2 regions of the Klebsiella sp. RIT-PI-d genome follow, and region 2 is predicted to be linked to the other one. Evidence: riboswitches for the same ligand, from Rfam matches in the RefSeq annotation. Region 2 holds a riboswitch; the other holds the start of a gene.

Region 1 (3,437 bases), on a different contig from region 2:
CCGCCCGGGTAATGGCGCTGACAACGGCGATACTGCCCACGCCGGTTGCCAGCACATCAGGCGCGCGTGCAAGGCTGATGCCGCCAATGGCGACCGTTGGGTAATTACCCAGCCGTGCAACGTGGCGCGTCAGCTGCTCCAGCCCCTGGGGGGCAGAAGGCATCTGTTTGGTTTGCGTCGGGAAGACGTGACCGAGTGCGATATAAGAGGGCCGTGCCGCCAGTGCAATATCCATTTCCATATCATCATGCGTCGAGACGCCAAGGCGTAATCCGGCGTTCTGGATAGCTTTCAGATCGGTCGTTTCTAAATCTTCCTGCCCCAGATGCACACCGTAAGCATGATGTTTGATCGCCAGTTGCCAGTAATCATTAATAAATAGCCGGGCGTGATAGCGCTGGCCCAGTGCGATAGCTGCGACAACATCCGCTTCAACATCTTCATTTCGCTTATCTTTAATGCGCAGTTGTAGCGTGCGCACGCCCGTTTCCAGCAGGCGCGCGGTCCATTCCACGCTATCGACTACCGGATATAGCCCCAGGCGCAAAGGGACGGGAGGAAAATCAGGTTGATAACTCATAACTCCTCCTGGCGCAGATAGATTTCGCTGCCTCTGGCGCGAAAGCGATCGGACATCTGTGACATGCCGGATTCCCTGTCCTGCTTCGTGGCATAATCACGAACTTCCTGGCTGATTTTCATTGAGCAGAATTTAGGCCCGCACATTGAGCAGAAGTGGGCGACTTTGCCGGATTCCTGCGGCAGCGTTTCATCGTGATAGGCGCGGGCAGTAAACGGGTCAAGGGCCAGGTTAAACTGATCTTCCCAGCGAAATTCAAAGCGCGCTTTTGACATCGCGTTGTCGCGGATTTGCGCCCCGGGATGGCCTTTCGCCAGATCGGCAGCGTGGGCGGCGATTTTATAGGTTATCAGGCCCTGTTTAACGTCTTCTTTGTTTGGCAGGCCCAGATGTTCCTTTGGCGTTACGTAGCACAGCATTGCGCAGCCAAACCAGCCGATCATTGCCGCGCCGATACCTGAGGTGAAATGGTCGTAACCTGGTGCAATATCAGTGGTGAGCGGCCCCAGCGTATAGAAGGGCGCTTCGTGACAGTGCTCCAGCTCCTCGGTCATATTGCGGCGGATCATCTGCATTGGCACGTGGCCGGGACCTTCGATCATTACCTGAACGTCATATTCCCAGGCGATTTTAGTCAGCTCGCCCAGGGTATGAAGCTCCGCAAATTGCGCCTCGTCATTTGCATCCTGAATAGAGCCGGGGCGCAGGCCGTCGCCGAGCGAGAGCGATACGTCGTAGGCGGCGCAGATTTCGCAGATGTCACGAAAGCGTTCGTAGAGGAAGTTTTCCTGATGATGAGACAGGCACCATTTCGCCATGATGGAGCCGCCGCGCGAGACAATACCGGTCAGACGTTTGGCCGTCATCGGCACGTAGCGCAGCAGGACACCGGCGTGGATGGTGAAATAATCCACGCCCTGTTCGGCCTGCTCCAGCAGCGTATCGCGAAACGCATCCCAGGTCAGCGCTTCCGCGATACCATTGACCTTCTCCAGTGCCTGATAGATTGGCACCGTGCCGACAGGCACCGGGCTATTACGCAGGATCCATTCACGGGTCTCATGGATATAGCGTCCGGTAGAGAGATCCATGATCGTATCCGCCCCCCAGCGCGTTGACCACACCAGCTTTTCCACTTCTTCTTCAATTGACGACGTCACTGCCGAATTGCCGATATTGGCGTTCACTTTGACCAGGAAGTTACGCCCGATAATCATGGGTTCGGATTCTGGATGATTAATGTTGGCAGGAATAATGGCGCGTCCGGCGGCCACTTCATCACGCACAAATTCTGGCGTAATATTTTCTGGCAGAGAGGCGCCAAAACCGTAGCCTGGATGCTGCTGGCGCAGTACTTCACTGCGAATACGCTCCCGGCCCATATTTTCACGAATGGCGATAAACTCCATTTCCGGCGTGACAATGCCCTGGCGCGCATAATGCAGCTGGGTGACACGTTTTCCAGGTTTAGCCCGTTTTGGGGTTAAAAGACCGGTAAAGCGCAGATGATCCAGGCCATCATCGGCCAGTCGTGCTTTGGTATACGTCGAGCTACGATCGGTTAAGTCTTCGCAGTTATGACGCTCATCAATCCAGGCCTGACGCAATTTTGCCAGCCCCTGCTGAACATCGATTTTTATCTGCGGATCGCCATACGGGCCAGACGTGTCATACACCGGTACGGCCTCATTTTGTTCAACTTGCGGCTGGTCTTTGCTGCCGCCGATAAGCGTCGGGCTAAGCTGGATTTCCCGCATCGGAACACGCAGGTCAGGTCGGGAGCCGGTGATATAAATACGCGTTGAATTAGGGAACGCCGTGCCTTCCAGCGTGTTGATAAAGTGTTGGGCGTGTTCGCGTTGTTCGCGACGGGTTAATGTAGATGCAGACATAGCTCATTCCAGAAAGTAAGGAGATGGCTTGTCAGACGACGGATGGAGTAATGGATAGACTTTGCCTGTAACGGCTGCGTCAACAGCAGAATTACTCTTGTTCCCTTCGCAGGTATTAGCCTGATCAGGTTCCGCGGATCCCGAATTAACGGTCTCAGCCAGTGCTTTCGCACAGGGCACTCCGACAAGATGTAACCCCTCGTAAGAGGGGCAATAGGGTTAACTTACGCGCTAAAAATTAATAACTCAAGCCGGGCGCGCAATATTCGTTTCGTCGTTGGCGCTTTCTTTGAGATTGTTATCGAAGGCCAGCTGGATCAACTTGTCTTCCAGGGTAAAGCGGGCAGCAAGCGATTCGCCGATCCCGGAAAGTGCCTGCTGAAATTCAAGATAGTTATCATGGTCGATGGCGTTTTCCAGGCTGGAATCATAGTAGCCCATGATGGTTTCTGTATTTTCTTCCAGCAATGGGTAAATTTTAGTGGCGGCGATAAGTGGGCTTACCCCTTCCATTCCGCTAATAATGCGTTCATAAATACTAAAATGACCGGCTGAAAGATACTCAACCAGGTTATGACAGAAGTTGTCGAGTGCTGTCTCATCAAGCTGGGTTACCGATTCTTTGCCAGGCTTAAGACCAACAAGATTGTAGTAAGTCACTAACAGCTGCTTGCGCACCTGTAGCCAGCGATCGACGAGTTCATTACTTCCTCCAACGCGCTCCGTCAGTCTTTCCAGGTGGTTTAGCATAAATGACCCCATAAAATTAAGATTAGAAAAATTGTTCACTAAAAATGTAAAAATATTGTTATCAACATGCCAGTGAAGCTAAGGTTGTGCAAGTGATTATGGTCCATATTATAGATAAGTCAGATCGCGGCTGGTGGATAGTCAGCCATGAACAAAAATTATGGCTGCCCGCCGGAGAATTACCACATGGTGAGGCAGGAAATTTTGATCTTGTG
Region 2 (7,705 bases):
GTGCAGCACCGTAATGAGGGTGGCGCTTTCGCCGAGTTTCATGCGCTAAATTGCAATATGGACAATTGGTTTCTAAATTTTTATCGGGAGTGCAAAGGTAATGGCTGAAACGCAAAACGATCCTCTCCTGCCCGGCTATTCATTTAATGCACATCTTGTGGCGGGACTGACGCCGATTGACGCCGGCGGGTATCTGGATTTCTTTATCGATCGTCCGCTGGGTATGAAGGGATATATCCTCAATCTGACCGTGCGCGGCGAAGGCGTCATTGATAATCACGAGCAGCGCTTTGTGTGTCGTCCGGGTGACATGCTGCTGTTTCCACCGGGCGAGATCCACCACTATGGTCGTCATCCTGACGCAAAAGAGTGGTATCACCAGTGGGTCTATTTCCGTCCGCGTGCCTACTGGCAGGAGTGGCTGGCCTGGCCGACCATTTTTGCGCAGACCGGATTTCATCGCCCGGACGCGGCGCATGAACCGATATTTCGCGAGCTGTTTGCGCAAATTATTGATAGCGGGCAGGGCGCTGGACGCTATAGCGAATTACTGGCGATTAATCTTCTTGAACAATTGCTGTTACGGCGTATGGATGCCGTGAATGAATCGCTGCATCCGCCGCTGGATCATCGGGTACGGGAGGCCTGCCAGTTTATTAGCGATCATCTCTCCGATAGCCATTTTGATATCGCCAGCGTAGCGCAGCACGTCTGCCTTTCCCCCTCCCGCCTGTCGCATCTGTTCCGCCAGCAGTTAGGCGTCAGCGTGCTGAGCTGGCGTGAGGATCAGCGCATCAGCCAGGCCAAATTTCTGCTGAGCACTACGCGAATGCCTATCGCCAGCGTAGGGCGTAATATTGGTTTTGAGGATCAGCTCTATTTTTCCCGGGTCTTTAAAAAATGCACCGGTGCCAGCCCCAGCGAATTCCGCTCAGGATGTGAATAAAAGTGAATGAAGTCCGTCGACGCTTGTCATAACCGTTAATCTATTCAGACAATTGATGTCTTGACGAAGTATGCCTCTGCTCCGCAGAATCGCTGCTTCTTAAATCCCGACGGATACATTATGCAAGCATTGCTGGAACATTTTGTCACTCAATCAACCAGTTACTCCCTGATTGCCATTGCGCTGGTCGCCTTCCTTGAATCGCTGGCGCTGGTGGGGCTGATCCTGCCCGGCACGGTCATGATGGCGGGGCTGGGCGCGCTGATTGGCAGTGGAGAGGTTAACTTCTGGCAGGCCTGGCTGGTGGGGATAGTCGGCTGTTTACTGGGCGACTGGATCTCGTTCTGGCTGGGCTGGCGCTTTAAAAAGCCGCTGCACCGCTGGTCGTTTATGAAGAAGAACAAGTCATTGCTGGATAAAACCGAGCATGCGCTGCATCAACACAGTATGTTCACTATTTTAGTGGGGCGATTTGTCGGTCCAACCCGTCCGCTGGTACCGATGGTCGCCGGGATGCTCGACCTGCCGATTGGAAAATTTTTGCTGCCAAATATTATCGGCTGCCTGTTCTGGCCACCGGTCTATTTCCTGCCGGGGATACTTGCCGGGGCAGCCATCGATATCCCCGCCGACGCGCAGAGCAGCACCTTTAAATGGCTGCTGCTGGCGGCAGCGCTGCTGGTGTGGATTGCTGGCTGGCTGTGCTGGCGCTTATGGCGCAGCGGAAAAAGCGGCAGCAGCAAGCTCTCGCAACTGCTGCCCCGCACCCGGCTCATCTGGCTTGCGCCGCTGGTTAGCGGCATCGCGGTGGTCGCGCTGGCGGCGGCGATCCGCCACCCGTCTATGCCGGTTTACGCGGATATCTTAGTCAGGGTGGTGACGGGAAATACCCAATAATGATGAAGCGCTGGCGCGGCCGCTGACCAGCTCGGCGGTCGCGCCATCCCATGCTATCCGGCCATCGGCAATTACCAGCGAGCGAGATGCGATACGCGCAGCATCTTCCACGCTGTGTGAAACCATCAACAGCGTCAATTGTTGACGACGACAGACATCGCTGACCAGACTGAGCATCTCCTGGCGCAGCGCCGGATCGAGTGCCGAGAATGGCTCATCCAGTAGCAGGACAGGTTGTTCCCGCACCAGACAGCGGGCCAGCGCAGCACGCTGGCGTTGTCCTCCGGAAAGTTCAGAGGGCAGACGATCCAGCAGCGATTCTATGCTCATCTGACTGGCAATCAGCTGTAATTTTTGCCGCTGCGCCTCATTTAGCCTTAACCCTGGCTCCAGCCCAAGACCGATGTTCTGCCGCACCGTCAGGTGGCTAAAAAGATTGTTCTCCTGAAACAGCATCGATACCGGACGCCGCGCGGGTGGTGTGCGGGTATGGTCTTTATTTTCAATAAGGATCGTACCGCTTTGCGGCGTCAGGAACCCGGCAATAAGATTAAGCAGCGTGCTTTTCCCCGCACCGCTGGGGCCCAGCACGGCAACCTGCTCACCCTGCTTAATTGAGACGTTGAAGCGCATCGGCAGATGCTGATAAAGCCAGATTACATCAGTAAGTTTCAGCATGACGTCCCGGAAGTTTTTCAATGACGGTAAAAAGGGCAAAGCAAAGCAACAGTAAGAGCAGGGCGGTGACCGCCCCTTCCTGGCTGCGATAAGACCCAATTTGTTGATAAAGATAAAAGGGCAGCGTACGGAAATCGTCATTACCAAACAGGGCCACCACGCCAAAATCGCCAATCGACAGTACGCAGGCAAAGGCCAGCGCCTGCGCCAGAGGACGGCGAAGAGCACGGAATTCCAGCACTTTCAGCCGGTTAAATCCTTCTATTCCCAGCGACTGGCATAAAAAGGTGTAACGTGCCGTGATGTCGCGCATCGGATTTTCCAGCACCTTTAATGCATAGGGAATGGCCATCAGCGCATTGGTGAAAATCACGATACCGTCGGCGGACTGCGGTAACCCCACGCTGTTATTGAGCAATAGAAAAAAGCCGGTGGCCAGCACGATACCGGGCATGGCGAGAATTAACATACCGGACAGCTCCATTGCCTGGCCTGCCAGCGGGTGGGCGCGGGCGCGAAGTTCCCGGCTGCTCCACAGCAGCATCATGGTCAGCACCACGCACAGTACGCCTGCGGCGAGAGCAATCCGCAACGAGGTCCACAGCGCCTGCCACATCGCAGGTTGTCGCAGGACAGCGGGCAGATCGCGGTTTATCCCCTCAACGATCACCGCCAGCAGCGGCGGCAGTAACAGTAGCAGAGCGCAGACGATGAGTAACGTGTCGGCTAATCGACTCCAGCGCCGATCATCAGGATCGCGCCAGCCAGTAAGTTGAGTATTACCGACGACAATTGCTTTACTCAGACGCTGGCTGAGAAGCACCAGACCGAGACAGCACATCATCTGGATCACGGCCAGCATCGCCGCACGGCCCGGATCATAATCAAAATTGAGTGCCTGATAGATAGCCAGTTCAATGGTTGTGGCCTGCGGCCCGCCACCCAGCGACAGTACGGTGGCAAAACTGGCAAAACAGAGCATAAAAATCAGCGCAGCGACCGGGGGGATTTGTCGGCGTAGCCACGGCCATTCGATAAAGCGGAAGAAATCGACGCCGCGCATGCCCAGCTGCGCCGCCAGCTGCCGCTGTTCGCCGGGGATCTGCTCCAGCACCTGGAGCAACAGACGCGTGGCCATCGGCAAATTAAAAAAGATGTGCGCCAGCAAAATGCCCTGTAAGCCATACGGTGAGAAGGTCCATTCTACGCCGAGTAGCTGGCACAGCGAGGCCAGCCATCCGTGGCGGCCATACACGCTGAGAATGCCAAATACGGCTACCAGCACCGGCAGGATCAGCGTCATTGCGCATAGCCGCAGCATAATTAGCCTGCCGGGAAAACGTCGGCGATACAGCGCGCGGGCGAGAAAAATTGCCGGAACGACAGAGAATAGCGCCGACAAAAAGGCCTGGCAGAAAGAAAAGCGCACCACATGCCATAGATAGCTGTCCTGAAGCAGAGCGCCCCATGCCGCCTGCGGTGCGCTGGCCCATAACGCCAGAAACGCCGCCATCGCCACCGCCACCATCAGGGTGGCGGCAGTAAGGCCAGGGATCAGCCAGCCGGCAATTAACGGCTGACGGCGCGTTGCCATTCGCTAATCCACTGCGCACGTTGCTGGGCGACGTCATGTGAGGAAAATTGCAGCGTGGTTTTCGGTTTTGTCAGATCCGCAAACCCCTCCGGTAAGGTCACATCGGTGACCGGATACATCCAGTTGCCGGTAGGGATGGTTTTCTGGAACGCCGGAGAAACCATAAAGGCGAGGAATTTTTTTGCCAGCTCCGGCTGCTTGCTGGAGGCGGTACGCGCCGCAACCTCAACTTGCAGATAGTGACCTTCTGCAAAGTCAGCCGCCGCGTACTGCGATTTTTTCTCTTCAATGATGTGGTAGGCCGGAGACGTGGTATAGCTCAGTACCAGATCGCTCTCGCCTTTTAAAAACAGCCCGTACGCCTCGCTCCAGCCTTTGGTCACGGTGACCGTTTTGGCTGCCAGCTTCTGCCAGGCCGCCGGCGTTTTATCGCCATAGACTTTTTGCATCCACATTAGCAGGCCTAAACCCGGCGTGCTGGTGCGCGGATCTTCATAGATGACCTTCCATTTCTGATCGCTTTCAACCAGTTCTTTCAGGCTTTTTGGCGGGTTTTTGAGTTTGGTTTTGTCATAGACGAAGGCGAAGTAACCGTAGTCGAAGGGGACAAACGTATCGTTAGTCCAGCCGCCGGGCACGTTTACCGCGCCGGTGGGAACATCGCTTTTGGCGAACAGATGCGTTTGCATGGCCGCTTCCAGCAGGTTGTTATCAAGGCCAAGAACCACATCAGCCTTGCTGTTTTTACCTTCCATGCGCAGCCGGTTGAGCAGCGAAACGCCGTCTTCCAGCGCCACGAATTTCAGTTCACAATCGCAACTGGCTTCAAACGCCTTTTTGACAACCGGCCCTGGTCCCCAGTCGGCAGAGAACGAGTCATAGGTGTATACCGTCAGAACGGGTTTAGCGAAGACGGGCGCAGCAACCAGCGCCAATAACGGCAGATATTTTTTTAACACTTTGCACCTCAATAAATGGGTGGCAAAGGATTTTGAGCACCAGCCTCAAATCCCTTCGCCGGCATTATCCGGATCAGGTTCGACGGGTATTTTCTCAGCTTTATCAGCACCCCGTTGAGAACGTTAACAGTGTAATAACTTTACCCGCTTTCTGAAAGCATTAAGGTTCCGGCGGTGCAAACCATGCGGATTTGAAGTCAAACCAGCCCAGCGTATTCATGCGCAGACCGCGCATACTGCGTTGCCCGTGAAGGATCAGCCAGTGATGGATCAACGGGACGATGTGCTGATGAATCTGAAGCTGCTGGCTCCAGGTCGCCGGATCGAGTTCGCCTGCCCGCCAGCGACAAGCATCTCCCTCCCAGTCGGCCGGGATACAGTGGCGGATCAGTGGGACCTCATAAAGGTAGGCGAACAAAGAGAAATCAAGGGGCAGGGTAAAATTGGCGCTGTTAAGCCAGACGTCGCTCACCACTTCGCCGCGATGCCACTCTTCATATTCCAGCTCTTTAATGTCCAGCTTTACCTGATGCTCTGCCAGCAGGGCCTTCATGATGCCGCCCATCATCCGGTGCTCCACATGATCCTGATAATAGGTCAATGTAACGGTTTCCAGACCCGCAGGTTTTTCACAGGTGCGGCTCTGGCTGTGATGCCAGCGTGGCAGCAGTCCATAAGCCGGAAACCAGGTACTCTGGTAATGGGGACCCGCGTGATAGAGCATATTGGCTGGCTGGAAAATATGACTGAGCCACTGGCGGACCGCCGGATTGCTGCCGAGCGGGCTACGAGCGTCAAACAGCAGATAGTAGCAGCCCTCCTCAAGACGGCTTTCGACCGCTTTTTCGCTATGCGTGGTGCCCTGAAGCGTCAGGCCGCCGTTCGGCTCCTCCCCGATTTCCGGCAGTACCCATACATTTACCTCATCAATCAGCGCCCGATAGCCAAAATAATCATCGAACGCGTGGATCTTGAGCTGATTCTGATTATTGCGCCCGACGGCATAAGGGCCGGTGCCCACTGGCTGTCTGGCAAACTGATTCATCGTTTCCCACTCTCGCGGCAGGATCATCGTCGCGGTATGGCCCAACAGCCAGGGAAGCCAGTTATCTGGCTGAGTGAGGTGGATATCCAGCGTCCACGGGGTCGGAGAATGAATAGTCACTATGTGCGAAAACAACGGCAGGGCGTTAATCCGCTGCAAAGAGGTAATAATATCGTCCATTTCCAGCTCGCGACCGTGATGGAAATGAATGCCTGGACGCACGAAAAATCGCCAGTGGAGGGCGGAGATTTGCTGCCAGTGGTGGGCAATATCGGCTTCCAGTTCCCCATTTTCCTCATTTACCCGGGTCAGGGAACTGAATATCTGCCTGGCCATGTGAATTTCTGAGCGGCGCAGGGCGGTGCCGGGCAGCAGGCTCTTTAACGGCCGATAATACAGAATGCGTAAAATATGCCGCCCCTGCCGGAAACTACGGCCCAGATGAGACACCAGCATCTGGCGTACCGTGGCTTTATCGCCCACCAGTTGTACCAGTTGATCGATGCGGTCTTGCTCCAGCAGATCTTCTGCACGCTGCTGCTGAAGTGCCAGTCCTGTATAGAGAAACGTCAGGCGCGAGCGTTTACCGCGTCCCGCTTCAGCTTCCCACGTCAACCAGCCGCGCGCCTGCATGGTATTCAGCAGGGTACGCATATGGCGACGTGAACAGTTCAGTAATTCAGCCAGCTCATGCAGCGTCGTCGCCTGAGGTTTGCCGTCGCAGCATTGCCACAGGCGGATGAATTGTTGTTGCAGACGGCCAGATGACATAAAAGAGGAACTCCTGCTCAAAACCCAGCAATTTATTTATCCCTATATTAAGCCAATAATCATTAGCGATGAAGCAAGGAGGTGGATTATGCAGAAGTCATTCATTCGTCAGTTTTACCTGAGCTATTTCATTGCCACACAGGATGTGTGCTGGCTGGCCCGCCAGAGTGCACGGCAGCGATACGCATTGCTGGAAGAATTGATGCAGTGGGACGTTACAAACCCTGTCTCTGATCCCGTTCATCGTCAGGAGAAAACATCGCCTGAACGATGAGCAGATACCGACTTGCAGATATCATGTGTGACTGAGAATTGGTGTAAAATCACCCGCCAGCAGATTCTTTCTGCTGGCTTTTTTCGTGTTCATTTTGCTTCAGTTGATAAAGGACGCTTCATGCTCTGGGTAATGACGATGGCTCGGCGGTTTAACGGTGTCTATACCGCATTCATGATCGTAGCATTTATGATGGGCATCGCGGGGGCGCTACAGGCACCCACGCTAAGTCTTTTTCTCAGCCGTGAAGTGGGCGCGGAGCCGTTCTGGGTTGGGCTTTTTTACACCGTTAATGCAATCAGCGGAATTGCGATCAGCCTGCTGCTGGCAAAACGCTCCGACAGCCGGGGCGACAGGCGTCGGTTAATTATGTTTTGCTGCCTGATGGCGGTGGGCAACGCACTCTTATTCGCCTTTAATCGACACTATCTCACCCTTATAACCTGTGGCGTGCTGTTGGCTTCGCTGGCCAATACCGCCATGCCGCAACTTTTTGCCCTGGCGCGCGAATATGCCGACAACTCGGCGCGTGAAGTGGTGA

The links. A riboswitch is a leader RNA that binds a small molecule or an ion and turns the genes downstream of it on or off. The one in region 2 is predicted to bind thiamine pyrophosphate.
Region 1: it holds a riboswitch for thiamine pyrophosphate, as region 2 does, so the genes downstream of both, thiC (phosphomethylpyrimidine synthase ThiC) here and thiB (thiamine ABC transporter substrate binding subunit) in region 2, are expected to answer to the same signal.

The regions. Positions count from the first base shown of each region.
Region 1 covers NZ_LGIT01000019.1:7,810-11,246, reverse strand. Annotated here, with positions in the region: gene thiE (thiamine phosphate synthase) at 1-580, opposite strand, end outside; gene thiC (phosphomethylpyrimidine synthase ThiC) at 577-2,472, opposite strand; TPP riboswitch at 2,557-2,666, opposite strand; gene AC791_RS19310 (Rsd/AlgQ family anti-sigma factor) at 2,719-3,222, opposite strand; gene nudC (NAD(+) diphosphatase) at 3,321-3,437, shown strand, end outside.
Region 2 covers NZ_LGIT01000017.1:195,326-203,030, forward strand. Annotated here, with positions in the region: gene araC (arabinose operon transcriptional regulator AraC) at 101-946, shown strand; gene AC791_RS18270 (DedA family protein) at 1,067-1,843, shown strand; gene thiQ (thiamine ABC transporter ATP-binding protein ThiQ) at 1,811-2,521, opposite strand; gene thiP (thiamine/thiamine pyrophosphate ABC transporter permease ThiP) at 2,505-4,115, opposite strand; gene thiB (thiamine ABC transporter substrate binding subunit) at 4,091-5,074, opposite strand; TPP riboswitch at 5,107-5,198, opposite strand; gene sgrR (HTH-type transcriptional regulator SgrR) at 5,235-6,890, opposite strand; gene sgrT (glucose uptake inhibitor SgrT) at 6,979-7,164, shown strand; gene AC791_RS18300 (sugar efflux transporter) at 7,285-7,705, shown strand, end outside.